DNA from 3 places in the Pseudoalteromonas sp. SiA1 genome. Region 3 is predicted to be linked to each of the others. Evidence: predicted binding sites of a transcription regulator. Region 3 holds the regulator's gene; each other region holds the start of a gene.

Region 1 (4,551 bases), 370 kb from region 3:
ATTGTAGCCGGCACTATGCTCCCTGATCTAACCAATTTAGGACTCGACTTTGCGATTGCTGCAACCTTTATTGCTTTGGTTATCCCAGGAGTTAAAAATTTAGCCACTCTTGTCACGGTCATTGTTGCAGGGATCTGTGCCACTTTATTAAAAAGCACAGGCTTTGAGCTGTGGTTGGTATGCTCAGCACTATTAGCAATGAGTGCAGGTTACACTGTAACTAGAATAGTAAAAAATAAGGACGCTAAATCATGATGACGACTATTTTACTTATGGCATGTATTACCTTTTTTACCCGTTATTTATTCTTACACCGCGCGCTACCATTTAAAGTAGGGCCTAAAATGCAGCAGTTTTTGAGCTTCAGTGCACCTGCGGTTCTAACAGCGATTTGGGTGCCGATTGTATTTATAAATGATGGTGGCATTAATCTAAATTGGCAAAACCCTTATTTAAGCGCAGCGATTGTAGCCATTATAGTTGCTTACAAAACACATAATATTTACCTAACCACACTTGCTGGTATGGGGTTATTTTTGATTTTAAATTAACAGTAACGCCATAGCAGTGTTCACTATTTCGACTTTGTTAATCACCAAGCAAAGGTTAGACTATGCCAAATAAACAAATAATAGCTTAATAATATGCACCCATTTCATCAACTAAGTGCTACTAGCCTGCAAGGCCAACCTATCGATTTTAAAGAGTTTGTAGGTAAAGTTGTGTTAATAGTAAATACCGCAAGTGAGTGTGGATTCACCTATCAATACGAGTCATTGCAAGCATTACACGAAAAGTATGCCAGCCAAGGTTTAGTCATTATAGGTTTCCCGTGTAACCAATTTGGCCAGCAAGAACCCGGAGACGCGAATCAAATAGCACAAGGTTGTTTAATAAATTACGGAGTTAGTTTTTTAATCGCAGAAAAAGTGAACGTTAATGGTCAGCATACACATTCGGTTTTTCGCTATTTAAAATCTGTATTGCCGGGGTTTTTGACACGAAAAATTAAGTGGAACTTCACAAAATTTTTGATTAATGCAGATGGCTCACCGATTAAGCGCTACGCGCCCTTTACTAAACCTGAAAAACTAGAAAAAGTAATTGAAAAAGCATTGCTCGCAGCTAAAGTTTGAGGCTTAAAAATTATAAAGAGGCATAAAGCCTCTTTATTACCAACCCACAGAGCTCTAAATACTAACTAAGTAGCAGTTAAAAGCTAATATGTCGGCACTGATTTGTACTAGCGACAACCTAATCAATATAATCGTTTAAGTCATCTTCACCTAGGTTTTTACGCAAGCGTTTTTGCTCAAGGTAATCCTCTAACTTTCTTTTCACCTTTTGCTTTTTCTTGTCGTGTTGATTACGCCCGACCATTTCGTATTCGTCTTCAACAAAATCATCATCTAGCGCATCGTAACTAAATGTCTTACCCACAACCCACTCCATAAAGTGTTTGAGACCAATTACGGATTCTTGTATCGCGATAATTGGTGAAATTAAAATGTTCAACGCAAATTCATTGTACAAATTTACGTCAAAATAAAGCCACATCGCTATCCTAAATAGTCTCTGTGTCAGTATTGTGAATAAATAGCGCTAAATTTGAATTGTGGAAAGTGAGAGTTTTTTATCGTATCGATAAATTTTATTTATTATCATTTAACTGTTGGTTATTTTGACCAAATTTTAGCTTTTTTAATAACTTTACTTTCAACTTCAAAGCACCTTAAAAATCACAAACCACTGTTTTTAAACACTAAAAACTATTGGCACCAAACTTGTTATAAGTTAATTATCATCATCAAAAAACAGAGAATAAACATGAAAGAATTATTATTAGTTAGCGCAATTATGTGCGCCCCCGTCGCCATGGCTCATAACGATAACAGCTCTTCAATTACATTTAGTAACGACGAATGTAAAGTTGAGTTTAAAAACGATGTACGTATAAAGCCAAGTGAATTAGAAATTTTTAAAGCCAACAATCAACGTATGACTTTTACCACTCAAGGTGAGTTGTCGATCAATGGCGAGCAAGTAGCATTAAATAGCGCTCAGCGCCAAGCACTGACCAACTACACAGATAATTTACGTGCGCAATTACCTGAAGTAGCCAACATTGCACTTGATGGCGTTAAAATTGCGGGCGTTGCATTAGAAGAAGTCGCCAATGCATTTAATATTGATGGCCTCGATAACATTGCTACCTTAATGGACGATATTCAACAAGAAGTAGAGGGTACCTTTTACCAACAAGGTACATTTGTCATGGGCCAGCAAAGCTTCACTCAGTTTGGTGAAAACTTTGAACAGCAGTTTGAACAACAAATAGAAACTGCCGTTGAGTCGGCCGTAATGCAATCAATGGGCAGTATTTTAGTAGCATTAGGCTCTGAGCTAATGGGTTCAGGTGGCGACATGCAAGCCTTTGAAGAGCGCATGGAAAATATGGGCGCACAAATAGAAGAAAAAGTAGAGCTCCATGCAAAAAAACTTGAACAGCGTGCAAATACACTGTGTGGTGACTTTGTTGAAATCGCACAACAAGAAACTCAACTTGCTGCGCAAGTGCCTGCATTAAAAGGCTATGAGTTATTTACTATAAAACAGCACTAACTGCTCAGCATTTTAATTAATCTCCCTTTGCGGCATTTGCTTTTAAGCTATGCCGCATTTTGCGTTTTTTACCCCCACCAGTCCCATTTAACTCAAATAATAGACTGTTGAGCGGATCTGCTCTTGCTGTGCAGAGGCATTTTGTGGCTTCATAGTAAAATACAAACCAAAGTATAATCTTCACTTCGCTCTAGATCACTTAGAATGCCGTCCGAGCTGATGATTGTAAGCCCAAATTGCAACATATTAAAACCACCTCTTTTTAAGTTTTAAATTCTTGAGGCGGTGCGATCCCCAGTTAGACGCGTTTTAAAACGCAACTAACTCCAAAGTGCCTAGTAACCTAGGCACTTTTTTTATAATTTAAAAGCCTAGCAACACTCTTTTTTATCGTTTCTTTAATGCTCTTCTCTGATAAATAATTAACCACCTATAAATAGCATGTTAAATCTTTTAACGAAGTAAAACCCACCCCATTAATACAAAATAATTTAATCTGAATAACTATTCAAAATAATCTATTTATAAACATATTAAAATTAAAAAAACTGCAAAAGCCCCGTATAAAAGTGATATAGCACACGACTATAATGAATAAATATACAAAATCAAAAAAAACGCCATTAAATAGCAAATCAAAAAAAACACTTTCAGATTAAAAAAACTAATACTTCACCAGCAATTTTTATCGCTTTATTTTTAACCAACCTACGGGCAAAATGCACACGTTTTCAACAGACACAACCTTGGAGCGAATACAATGAACCCAATTAATACATTAAACCAAACAGCCACAACTCACGTTGCAGTTAAACCAACTAATCGCAAAGCGAGAATGTTAGCTAAACTTAACCGTTACGGAAAAAAATTAGCACTTGGCGGTGCAATTCAATACAAATAATCACCCAACCATGATTTTTGTATTGTTGCAGCAAACACCCAACCACTAAATGAAGTTTCTTCTTTAGCTCCATCTGTTTGCTGCCAGCTCCCTCCTCATAGCTAAAAATCATCTTTAATTTTCATAATTTACAAAAAAAACCGCATTTACGCTCACTTTTTAAGCAAACGATCTTTTTGCTATTTACACAGGCAACTCACCTAAGTATTATCCTGCATCACGACGTGGAGAGATGGCAGAGTGGTCGAATGCACCGGTCTTGAAAACCGGCAGGGGTTTATAGCCCCTCTAGGGTTCAAATCCCTATCTCTCCACCACTTATTTGTATTAATTGGTTTTTTCCGATTGATAACACGCTGAATAATGCGTCGGAGAGGTGTCCGAGTGGCCGAAGGAGCTCCCCTGCTAAGGGAGTATAGAGTTTGTAGCTCTATCGAGGGTTCGAATCCCTCCCTCTCCACCATTACTGATTACAAGCCACTTAATTGTGGTTTTTTTGTGCCTAAATTTTAACTCCGTTAAGAAATAGGGAGGGTGAGCACTCTCGACAGGGTTCAATAAAATGTCTGGAACATTTTAGGCCGCTGCAAGCGTCGCGCAGCGATTAATTACAGGGATGTAAGTAAGTCTATCCCTCCCTCTTCACCATTACTGATTACAAGCCACTTAATTGTGGTTTTTTTGTGCCTAAAATTTAATAGCCTCTATTAATTCGCACTTTGTATAAGGCCGTCGCGAGCGCATGCTAATAAATTAAACAAATTGTATGGTGTCACAACTTAGTGCATTATAAATGGTACTTTAAACCAGCTTAGGTTTAACCATGGCAAAGCTAATATTACTACTATGTTGTTTGGGTGCCTGTGCTGCTAGCATGGCAAATGAAGTGACGGTTTATAAATGTACCATTAAAGGAGTGCCTACTTTTAGTCAAACTCCTTGCGCTGAAGACGCTCAAGTGATCACGCTTAGAAACGTCAACATCATGCAAACAAATACGCCACAATCTGAGAACACACCAGTTGCCG
Region 2 (4,551 bases), 1.1 Mb from region 3:
AAGATCGTGATTTACTAGCAACACCTGAAGATTTAATGCCAACTTACCTGTATTTAATGAGTGATGACTCAAAAGATATCAATGGCCAATCGTTAGACGCACAAGCTAAAAAGTAATATTTAGTTTTAAACGTAAAAAAGCCGCTATAAAAAGCGGCTTTGTTGTTTTATGCTTTAATTACTTACGTTTAGTCGGTTTTACACGTTGATTGTGCTTTTTAACCGCCTTGCGAATTTGGTTTATTTTAGCGCGCTTGTCTTTACGCTTTTCAGGAATAACCGACAGCTTAGTTTGTGTTTCTTTGCCAAGCTTTACTGTTTTACGTAAATAGTTAACCGTATCTAAATCATACTCAATCCAGCCACCTTGCGGTACACGCTTATCAAGCTCTAATTTACCGTAACGAATACGAATAAGACGTGATACTTCCACATCTTGTGATTGCCATAAACGACGCACTTCACGGTTACGACCTTCATTAAGCGTTACATTATACCAACGATTAATACCTTCACCGCCCATAGGCTTGATACCAGTGAACTTTGCGGGGCCATCTTCAAGTTCTACGCCACGCAGTAAGTTTTTCATTGTTTCGTCAGTGACTTCACCAAATACACGTGCTGAATATTCGCGTTCAACTTCATAGCTTGGGTGCATTAAGCGGTTTGCCAATTCACCGTCATTGGTAAACAGCATTAGGCCTGAGGTATTCACGTCTAATCGGCCTACTGCTATCCAGCGATCGCCATCAATACGAGGTAAGCGGTCAAAAACGGTTCTACGGCCTTCAGGGTCTTTACGCGTACTTAACTCACCCTCTGGTTTGTTATACATAATTACACGACAAATTCTGTCTGCTTTTTCTTCTATTTTAACGGTATGGCCGTCAACACGAATTAAATCGGTTTCTTCAACCCTGTCGCCTAACTTAGCTACTTTACCATTTACACTCACACGATTTGCATCAATGTATTTTTCCATTTCACGGCGTGAGCCTACACCTGCACGGGCTAGGACTTTTTGTAACTTTTCACCTTGTATACTCATTCGGATGGTTCTCTCACAGAAGGATCACTTAATAACTGGGTAATTTTACTTTGCTGTTGCTCTGGCAATGCGGGTAAATCATGAAGTCCCGTTATCGAAAAATAATCTAAAAATTGTTTAGTCGTTGCATAAAGTGCCGGTTTACCGGGTACTTCTTTATGCCCAACTACTTTAATCCACTCTCTTTCAAGCAGAGTTTTAATAATATTTGAGCCAGTTGCTACACCCCGCACTTGCTCAATTTCACCACGGGTAATGGGTTGCTTGTATGCAATTAACGACAGGGTTTCGAGTAAAGCTCTAGAGTATTTAGGGGCACGTTCTTGCCATAAATTACTCAACCATGGGCTTAAACTACTGCACGCTTGAAAACGATAGCCACTGCCTACCTCAACTAAACGTATTCCACGCGTCTGATAGTGAACTTGAATGGCCTCTACAGCATCATTAATGCGCGCCATAGAAATTGCTAAGTCGTTTAAAACCGTGTCCTTAAGATGACGTTTTGATACGGGCTTGCCTGCCACAAAAATCGCCGCTTCAATGATTTCAATTAATTGTTCATCACTAATTCGCCGACCAACCATAATCACTCTAAAGTTAATAAAAACACACAGCCATCTATTATGACAGAACAACGGCAAACTAGGAAAACATATTAATAAAATAACATTTTATAGGTATAAAAAAGCCAGTGAAAAACACTGGCTTGGTATCAAGTGTATTTAATAATGTAATTTAGCTATTTTTAAATTGCTCAAGTGCATCGTCCTCTGCAACAGAATCACCATGTTTTTGGATATAGCTATTAAACTCTTTTTTACTTACTCGTTTATCTTTATTGCTGTCCATGTAACCAAAATGATTTGAAATATCATCATCGTCAGCTTCAGAAACTGAAATAAAGCCGTTGCTATCATTATCTAAGCTTTTAAAGTCATTTTCTATTTTATCAAACTTCGCAATATCAGCCTTAAATGCAGACTCACTCACTTCACTATCTGTAGCAACTTTCCCAGCATTTAGCTGCATATAAGCATCATATTCATTACGGCTTATTTGATTATCCATATTTGTATCTATATTTGAAAAGTGCTGCCAAATACTATCATCGTCGGCTTCTGTTTTAGAAATAAAGCCATCGCTGTCGTTATCTAAGCTTGCAAAATCACTGTCGATTTTTTCTAAACCTTGATTTGAAGAACAAGCGGCTAAACTCAATGCGGCTAAAACAGTAGAAGCTATCGTTAATTTTTTCATCAGACGTATCCTTGTATTAATAAATTTCAAATCTAGTAATACAAATACGATGCCAAAAAAAATAAATCATTAAAATCAAACAATTAACCAAGAACAACTTCTATTACGATATTTAATAATGCAATTTTTGCAAGCTACTCTGGTAATTTTTGCAAAAAAAAAAGCTCGGTAAGAACCGAGCTATTTATATCTAATACGGTAATTTAGATTGCAGCGTTTTGGTAACGCTTAACAAAATCAGTAACGCTTTGGCCATTACACTTTAATGAATTTAAGTTACCAATTTGCTTACGTACTGGTTGTAGGCCTTGCTTTAATGCAGTCATACATAACTGTGTTTCTTGGTGTGAATCTTTTGCAAATACTTCTACTTTAGACACAACTGATTGCGTTGCTGCTTCTTTTTTTGCAATGTCACGGATGTCTTGACCGTTACATAGGATACTTTTTGAATAACGCGATAAATATACACCGTGCTTTGCTGCCATTTTACGAGCAGCCGAAAACCCCTCATTGGCGCTTACAACACATAAATTAGACTCTAATTTGTTGTCTTGGCTGTAATACGTATTGCTTTGCGCAGTAGCAGTTACAGAAACAAAAAGAGAGGCGGCTAAAAGTAATTGAGTTTTCATCAGGTGGTCCTATTTGAACGAGTTAAACAAACGATTTTTGCGCATTATATAGACAACTTTTAACATATCAATTGAATATTTTATTTATTTTATTATTTAATATTGCATTTACAATGTTTAAACATTAAGCAAAAATTGATCAACATTTGTGCAGCTATTTTCTCGTTTCAATCATGTTATGTCGCTCCAAATACTGATACAATTTGGCTAACAATGAAAATAAATTTGAAGGTAAACTTTATGAAAGTGATTTCTTTTAATATCAATGGTCTGCGTGCTCGCCTACATCAGTTACAAGCTATTATTGATAAACACCAGCCAGATATTATTGGTCTTCAAGAGATAAAAGTGCACGATGAAGCATTTCCGCTAGACGATGTACAAAAAATGGGTTACCACGTTTATTTTCATGGACAAAAAGCGCATTACGGTGTGGCAATGTTATGCAAAAAAGAGCCTAAGTCGGTATTAAAAGGCTTTTCCACCGACACAGATGAGTCGCAAAAGCGAATGATCAGCGTTACCGTAGAGCAAGAAAATGGCCGTGATCTACATGTCATGAATGGCTACTTCCCGCAAGGCGATAATATCAACCACGAAACTAAATTCCCTTATAAACGTCAATTTTATCAAGACTTAATGACTCACCTAAATAGTCATTACACACCTGATCAAGATGTAATTGTAATGGGCGATATTAATATCTCTCCAACCGATTTAGATATTGGTATTGGTGAGGTAAACGCAAAACGCTGGTTAAAAACCGGAAAATGTTCATTTCAACCCGTTGAGCGTGAATGGCTAGCAACGTTATTAAACTGGGGCTTTAAAGACACCTTTAGAGAGCAAAACCCAGAAACTAACGATCAATACTCGTGGTTTGACTACCGCTCTAAGGGTTTTGTTGATAATCGTGGACTAAGGATTGATGTGGTTCTGGCAACGCATGACTTAGCAGCTCGCTGTATCGACACCGGTATAGATTACGAATTACGTGCTATCGACAAGCCTTCAGATCATGCGCCTATTTGGTCTGAGTTTAATTAACGATTATGCTAAGTGTGCAATTACAGGCATTACTGTGGATTGGTGTTATTGTTATTGGCTTTTTAAGTGTTAATAAATCAACATACGCCAATTTATTTAATACGCCAGCTAGGCAAACTGGCGTGTTTGCCTGCGCGCTGGTGCTCGCTTTACTATGGCGTATAAAAGCCGGTATTTTACCTGGGCTTGATCTTCATATATTGGGCATTACTGCTGTTACGCTGATTTTAGGCTGGCGTCTGGCTATTTTAAGTTGTGTATTAACAACAGCCCTGCTAACTGCATTTGGCCAAATAGCATTCGAGCTGATTGCGGTAAAATTACTAATAAGTGCGTTTATTCCAGTATTATTAAGCTACTTTGTATTTATGCTTTGTTACCACTACTTAGCGCGGCACTTTTTTATCTATATATTTGTTTGTAGCTTTTTAACGGCTGGTGTCGTTGCTTGCGTTAACATTATACTCGGGGGTGTTTTTTATTACGCAATTGGCGAATATAATTGGCATCAGCTAACAGAAAACTACATTTATCTCAGTCCTATTTTAGCGTTTCCTGAAGC
Region 3 (4,551 bases):
GGCCAACCATGAGCACATTAAAAGCAGAGCTATTAGCTAAAAGCTACAAAGGTCGTGAAGTTGTAAAAAACGTTGGCCTAGAGGTTGAAGCTGGCAGTATTGTGGGGTTACTTGGCCCTAATGGTGCAGGTAAAACCACCACTTTTTATATGATTGTAGGCCTTGTCCCTAGCGATAAAGGCAAAATATCAATTGATGATAAAGATATTACTTTATTACCGATGCACAGCCGAGCGCGTTTAGGGATTGGTTATTTACCGCAAGAGTCGTCTATTTTTAGAAAGCTGACTGTTTATCAAAACTTAATGGCTATCTTAGAAACACGTAAAGAATTAAATAAACAACAACGCGAAGATACCTTAAATAATTTACTTGATGAATTTAGCATTCAGCATATCCGCGATAGTCAAGGTATGGCTTTATCAGGTGGTGAACGTCGCCGCGTTGAAATTGCTCGCGCGTTAGCAGCAAACCCTAAATTTATCCTTTTAGACGAACCCTTTGCGGGGGTTGATCCTATCTCAGTATTAGATATTAAAAAGATCATAGAGCATCTTAAAAACCGTGGCATTGGCGTACTTATTACAGACCATAACGTGCGCGAAACACTTGATGTTTGTGAAAAAGCCTACATAGTTTCTCATGGGGAGTTAATTGCATCAGGCACTCCTGAATACGTATTAAACGATAAAACAGTACGCGATGTTTATTTGGGCGAGCAGTTCAAGCTCTAATATGTGTGTTATTCCACTAAGCATCTGCTAAGATTAATTATACTTAGGTCTGTTGACCTTTCAAGGTTGAATTTGCAGCAGTCTGTTTGGTATTTAGGCAAGGCAGAGCCTATGTGGTGTGGTATTCCCCATAAATAGGCGATAACGCAGCATCAATGCCAAACAGGCGCTGCCCTTCGGGTTCTGCCTAGGGACGATTTACTCTTTGTTGCTCGGTTTTGACTTAGCCCACTAGGTTACAAACCTCGCGCCGCAATTAAACCGCCCCTAGTTTGAACAAATTTTAATCCGTAAAGGTCAACAGACCGTAATTTAAAAGGATTGTTAGAGATACATGAGGCAATCATTACAGCTGCGCATGGGCCAGCAACTTACAATGACTCCACAGTTGCAACAAGCAATTCGCTTATTGCAACTCAGTACATTGGATCTCCAGCAAGAAATTCAAGAAGCGCTCGATAGCAACCCCTTGCTTGAAGTTGAAGAACACGATTACAGCGAAGACACTGCAGGTAAAAACGAACAAAAAGCCGATAACGATGACTTAACGCTAAGTGCCTCAGCTGACGATAAACCTAGCGAGTATGAGCAAGATAGCGGCGAAGCAATGACCAAAGACACCATTAGCGATGATATGGCTATGGATGTTACTTGGGATGAATATATGAGCGCTGCGCCTGCCTCTTCATCGGGCCCAATGCCAGAAGATGAATCTATTTATCAAGGCTCTTCGACTGAAACGCTGCATGAGTATTTAATGTGGCAACTTCAACTGACGCCGTTTAGTCCTACCGATGAAGCGATAGCTATTGCAATTGTAGAAGCTGTGGACGATTCAGGGATTCTAACCCTTAGCTGTGAAGAAATATTAGAAAGCTTTAACCAAGAAAACGACGGCGAAGATGAAGTTGAACTTGACGAAATAGAAGCGGTACTAAAGCGTATTCAACTATTTGATCCAGTGGGAATAGCCGCGCGTAGTTTACAAGAGTGCTTGTGTATTCAGCTAAATCAATTTGATAAAGACACACCTTTTTTAAACGAAACAAAAATGATCTTAACCGATCATATTGATTTACTTGCTGCACGTGACTATCGCACGTTAATGAAAAAAACAAAGCTTAAAGAAGATGAGCTTAAAGAAATCATGACGTTGATTCATACGCTCAGCCCAAAACCGGCAGACACTATTGTTAGAGAAGAGTCTGAATACGTTATTCCTGATGTGTCGGTTAAGAAAGTTAAAGGTCGTTGGGTAGTTGAATTAAACCCAGATAGCATGCCTAAGATCAGAGTAAATAGCCAATATGCAGCTATGTCGCGTACGGTTAAATCAAGTGGTGATAGCCAGTTTATTCGCTCGCACTTACAAGAGGCTAAATGGTTTATAAAAAGCTTAGAAAGTAGGAATGACACGCTACTTAAAGTAACCAACTGTATTGTGCAGCAGCAACAGGCCTTTTTTGAACACGGTCCTGAGGCTATGAAGCCTATGGTGCTTAACGATGTGGCTGAAATGGTGGAAATGCATGAGTCGACTATATCGCGTGTTACTACGCAAAAATACATGCATACACCACGTGGCATTTTTGAGCTTAAATATTTCTTTTCAAGCCATGTAAGTACTGAAAATGGTGGCGAATGTTCATCAACAGCAATACGTGCATTAATTAAAAAATTAATCGCTGCAGAAAACTCAGCTAAACCATTGAGTGATAGTAAAATTGCAGATATATTGGCAGAGCAAGGAATTAAAGTAGCGAGGAGAACCATTGCAAAATATCGCGAATCTCTAGCTATTCCCCCGTCTAATCAACGTAAAAGTTTGATTTAAGGCGTACAACAAAGAGGAAAATGTTTATGCAACTGAATTTAACTGGTCGCCATGTAGATATTACCGACTCGCTTAGAGACTACGTAAATAGTAAATTTTCGAAGTTACAGAGGCACACTGATCACATAACGAATGTGCACGTTATTCTCGATGTAGAAAAACTAAACCAAAAAGCTGAAGCAACCGTTCATGTTAGTGGCGCTGAGATTTTTGCCTCTACTGAGCATCAAGATATGTATGCCGCTATAGACTCGCTCATTGACAAGCTAGATCGTCAAGTAATTAAACACAAAGAGAAACTTGCTCGACACTAACACTATGAAACTAAGCTCACTTATCTGTCAGGACTGCAGTAAAGCTGCGGTCCTTTTTAATAGTAAAAAAAGAATTTTAGAATTTATCAGTGAATTGGCTCACAATAAGCTGCCCTATTTAACACAACAAGATATTCTTAATGCATTAACTGCAAGAGAAAAGCTTGGAAGTACAGGCATTGGCCGAGGCATTGCTATTCCACATGGTCGCATGAGTGGAGCTCAAGAGCCCCTTGCTTTGATTTTAGTGAGCGAAACAGCTATTAATTTTGATGCGATTGATAACCGGCCGGTTGACATTTTTGTCGCGTTAATTGTTCCCGATGGCGATAATCAGCAGCATTTGAAGACGCTAGCCACGATTGCTGATAAGCTCAATGATAAAGAATTTTGTAAACAGTTACGCGCCGCCAAATCGGATAGCGAACTATATCAGGTTATCGTCAGTCAATCGTAGTAACAAAGAAAGGTGATAAATGGAATTAATAATTATAAGCGGTCGTTCAGGCTCAGGTAAATCTGTGGCGTTACGCGTTGTGGAAGACTTAGGTTATTATTGTGTAGACAATATTCCTCTTAATTTATTACCATCATTAGTGCGCAGTGTTTCCGACAGTTATAATAAAATTGCCGTGAGTGTTGATGTACGTAACCTACCTAAAGAGCAACAGCAGTTTAATGAAATCATTGAATATTTACCTGGTTTTACTAAACCAACGGTATTTTATTTAGACAGTGACGATCAAACATTAATAAAACGTTTTTCAGAAACGCGACGTCTCCACCCTTTATCTATTGATTCTTTGCCGCTTGATTTAGCCATAAAAAAAGAAAAACAACTACTTGATGTATTGATTAACCGTGCTGATTATATGATTGATACCACGGATTTAAGTGTGCATCAGCTTGCTGAGTCTATTCGTGAAAAAATACTCGGAAAAAAAGATAAACAACTGATCATTACCTTTGAGTCATTTGGTTTTAAACACGGCATCCCTAAAGAAGCAGATTACGTATTCGATGCCCGATTTTTACCAAACCCGCATTGGGAGCCTGAACTTAAGCCACTTACAGGGCTGGACCAACCAGTAAAAGACTACCTAGCAAGTCACAGTATAGTGCAAAAATTTACATGGCAAATTCAAACATTTGTGCAAACATGGCTGCCGCATTTAGAACGAAATAACCGCAGCTACTTAACCATTGCAATTGGCTGTACCGGTGGGCAACACCGCTCTGTTTATTTAGCGCAAACCATTGGCGAAAGCTTTGCAATGAGCCATCCTAATGTAAAAATTCGCCACCGAGAACAAGAATAATACCGAGTGAGAACATGCAATGCGCTTAGAAAATACATTTTTAATAAAAAACAAATTAGGATTACACGCTAGAGCGGCGACAGTATTAGCTCAGCTTTCTGTGCAATTTGATGCCACAATCACTTTATTTCAAGATGACAAACAAGCCGCTGGCGATAGCGTACTGGCACTTATGTTACTCGAAAGCAGCCAAGGCAAAGAAGTTAAGGTGGTATGCGAAGGCCCCGACGCTGAGCCTGCACTTAGCGCAATAGGTGAGCTCATCGACCAACGATTTAATGAGCAAGAATAAAAAAGTTCATTATTAACTCATCATCCTAAGCTTAGGTTAATAGTGGTTGAGGTAGTTT

What was found. The regulator sigma-54, encoded in region 3, starts transcription at its own class of promoters, with help from an activator protein. The targets are predictions, from matches to a motif close to GTTGGCACGNNNNTNGNNT.
Region 1: the regulator sigma-54 is predicted to act here: its motif matches at 1,772-1,790, upstream of KK487_RS00310 (YggN family protein).
Region 2: the regulator sigma-54 is predicted to act here: its motif matches at 2,346-2,364, upstream of KK487_RS07015 (EF-hand domain-containing protein).

Annotation. Positions count from the first base shown of each region.
Region 1 covers NZ_CP076084.1:59,064-63,614, reverse strand. Annotated here, with positions in the region: gene KK487_RS00330 (AzlC family ABC transporter permease) at 1-255, shown strand, start outside; gene KK487_RS00325 (AzlD domain-containing protein) at 252-551, shown strand; gene KK487_RS00320 (glutathione peroxidase) at 645-1,136, shown strand; gene KK487_RS00315 (PA3496 family putative envelope integrity protein) at 1,255-1,440, opposite strand; gene KK487_RS00310 (YggN family protein) at 1,828-2,622, shown strand; gene KK487_RS00305 (hypothetical protein) at 3,383-3,523, shown strand; tRNA gene KK487_RS00300 (tRNA-Ser) at 3,750-3,840, shown strand; tRNA gene KK487_RS00295 (tRNA-Ser) at 3,894-3,986, shown strand; gene KK487_RS00290 (DUF4124 domain-containing protein) at 4,347-4,551, shown strand, end outside.
Region 2 covers NZ_CP076084.1:1,508,671-1,513,221, reverse strand. Annotated here, with positions in the region: gene KK487_RS07030 (YciK family oxidoreductase) at 1-116, shown strand, start outside; gene rluB (23S rRNA pseudouridine(2605) synthase RluB) at 178-1,047, opposite strand; gene scpB (SMC-Scp complex subunit ScpB) at 1,044-1,634, opposite strand; gene KK487_RS07015 (EF-hand domain-containing protein) at 1,786-2,307, opposite strand; gene KK487_RS07010 (hypothetical protein) at 2,511-2,942, opposite strand; gene xthA (exodeoxyribonuclease III) at 3,183-3,989, shown strand; gene KK487_RS07000 (energy-coupling factor ABC transporter permease) at 3,995-4,551, shown strand, end outside.
Region 3 covers NZ_CP076084.1:426,376-430,926, reverse strand. Annotated here, with positions in the region: gene lptA (lipopolysaccharide transport periplasmic protein LptA) at 1-12, shown strand, start outside; gene lptB (LPS export ABC transporter ATP-binding protein) at 9-734, shown strand; gene KK487_RS01990 (RNA polymerase factor sigma-54) at 1,069-2,568, shown strand; gene hpf (ribosome hibernation promoting factor) at 2,595-2,882, shown strand; gene ptsN (PTS IIA-like nitrogen regulatory protein PtsN) at 2,887-3,339, shown strand; gene rapZ (RNase adapter RapZ) at 3,359-4,201, shown strand; gene KK487_RS01970 (HPr family phosphocarrier protein) at 4,221-4,493, shown strand.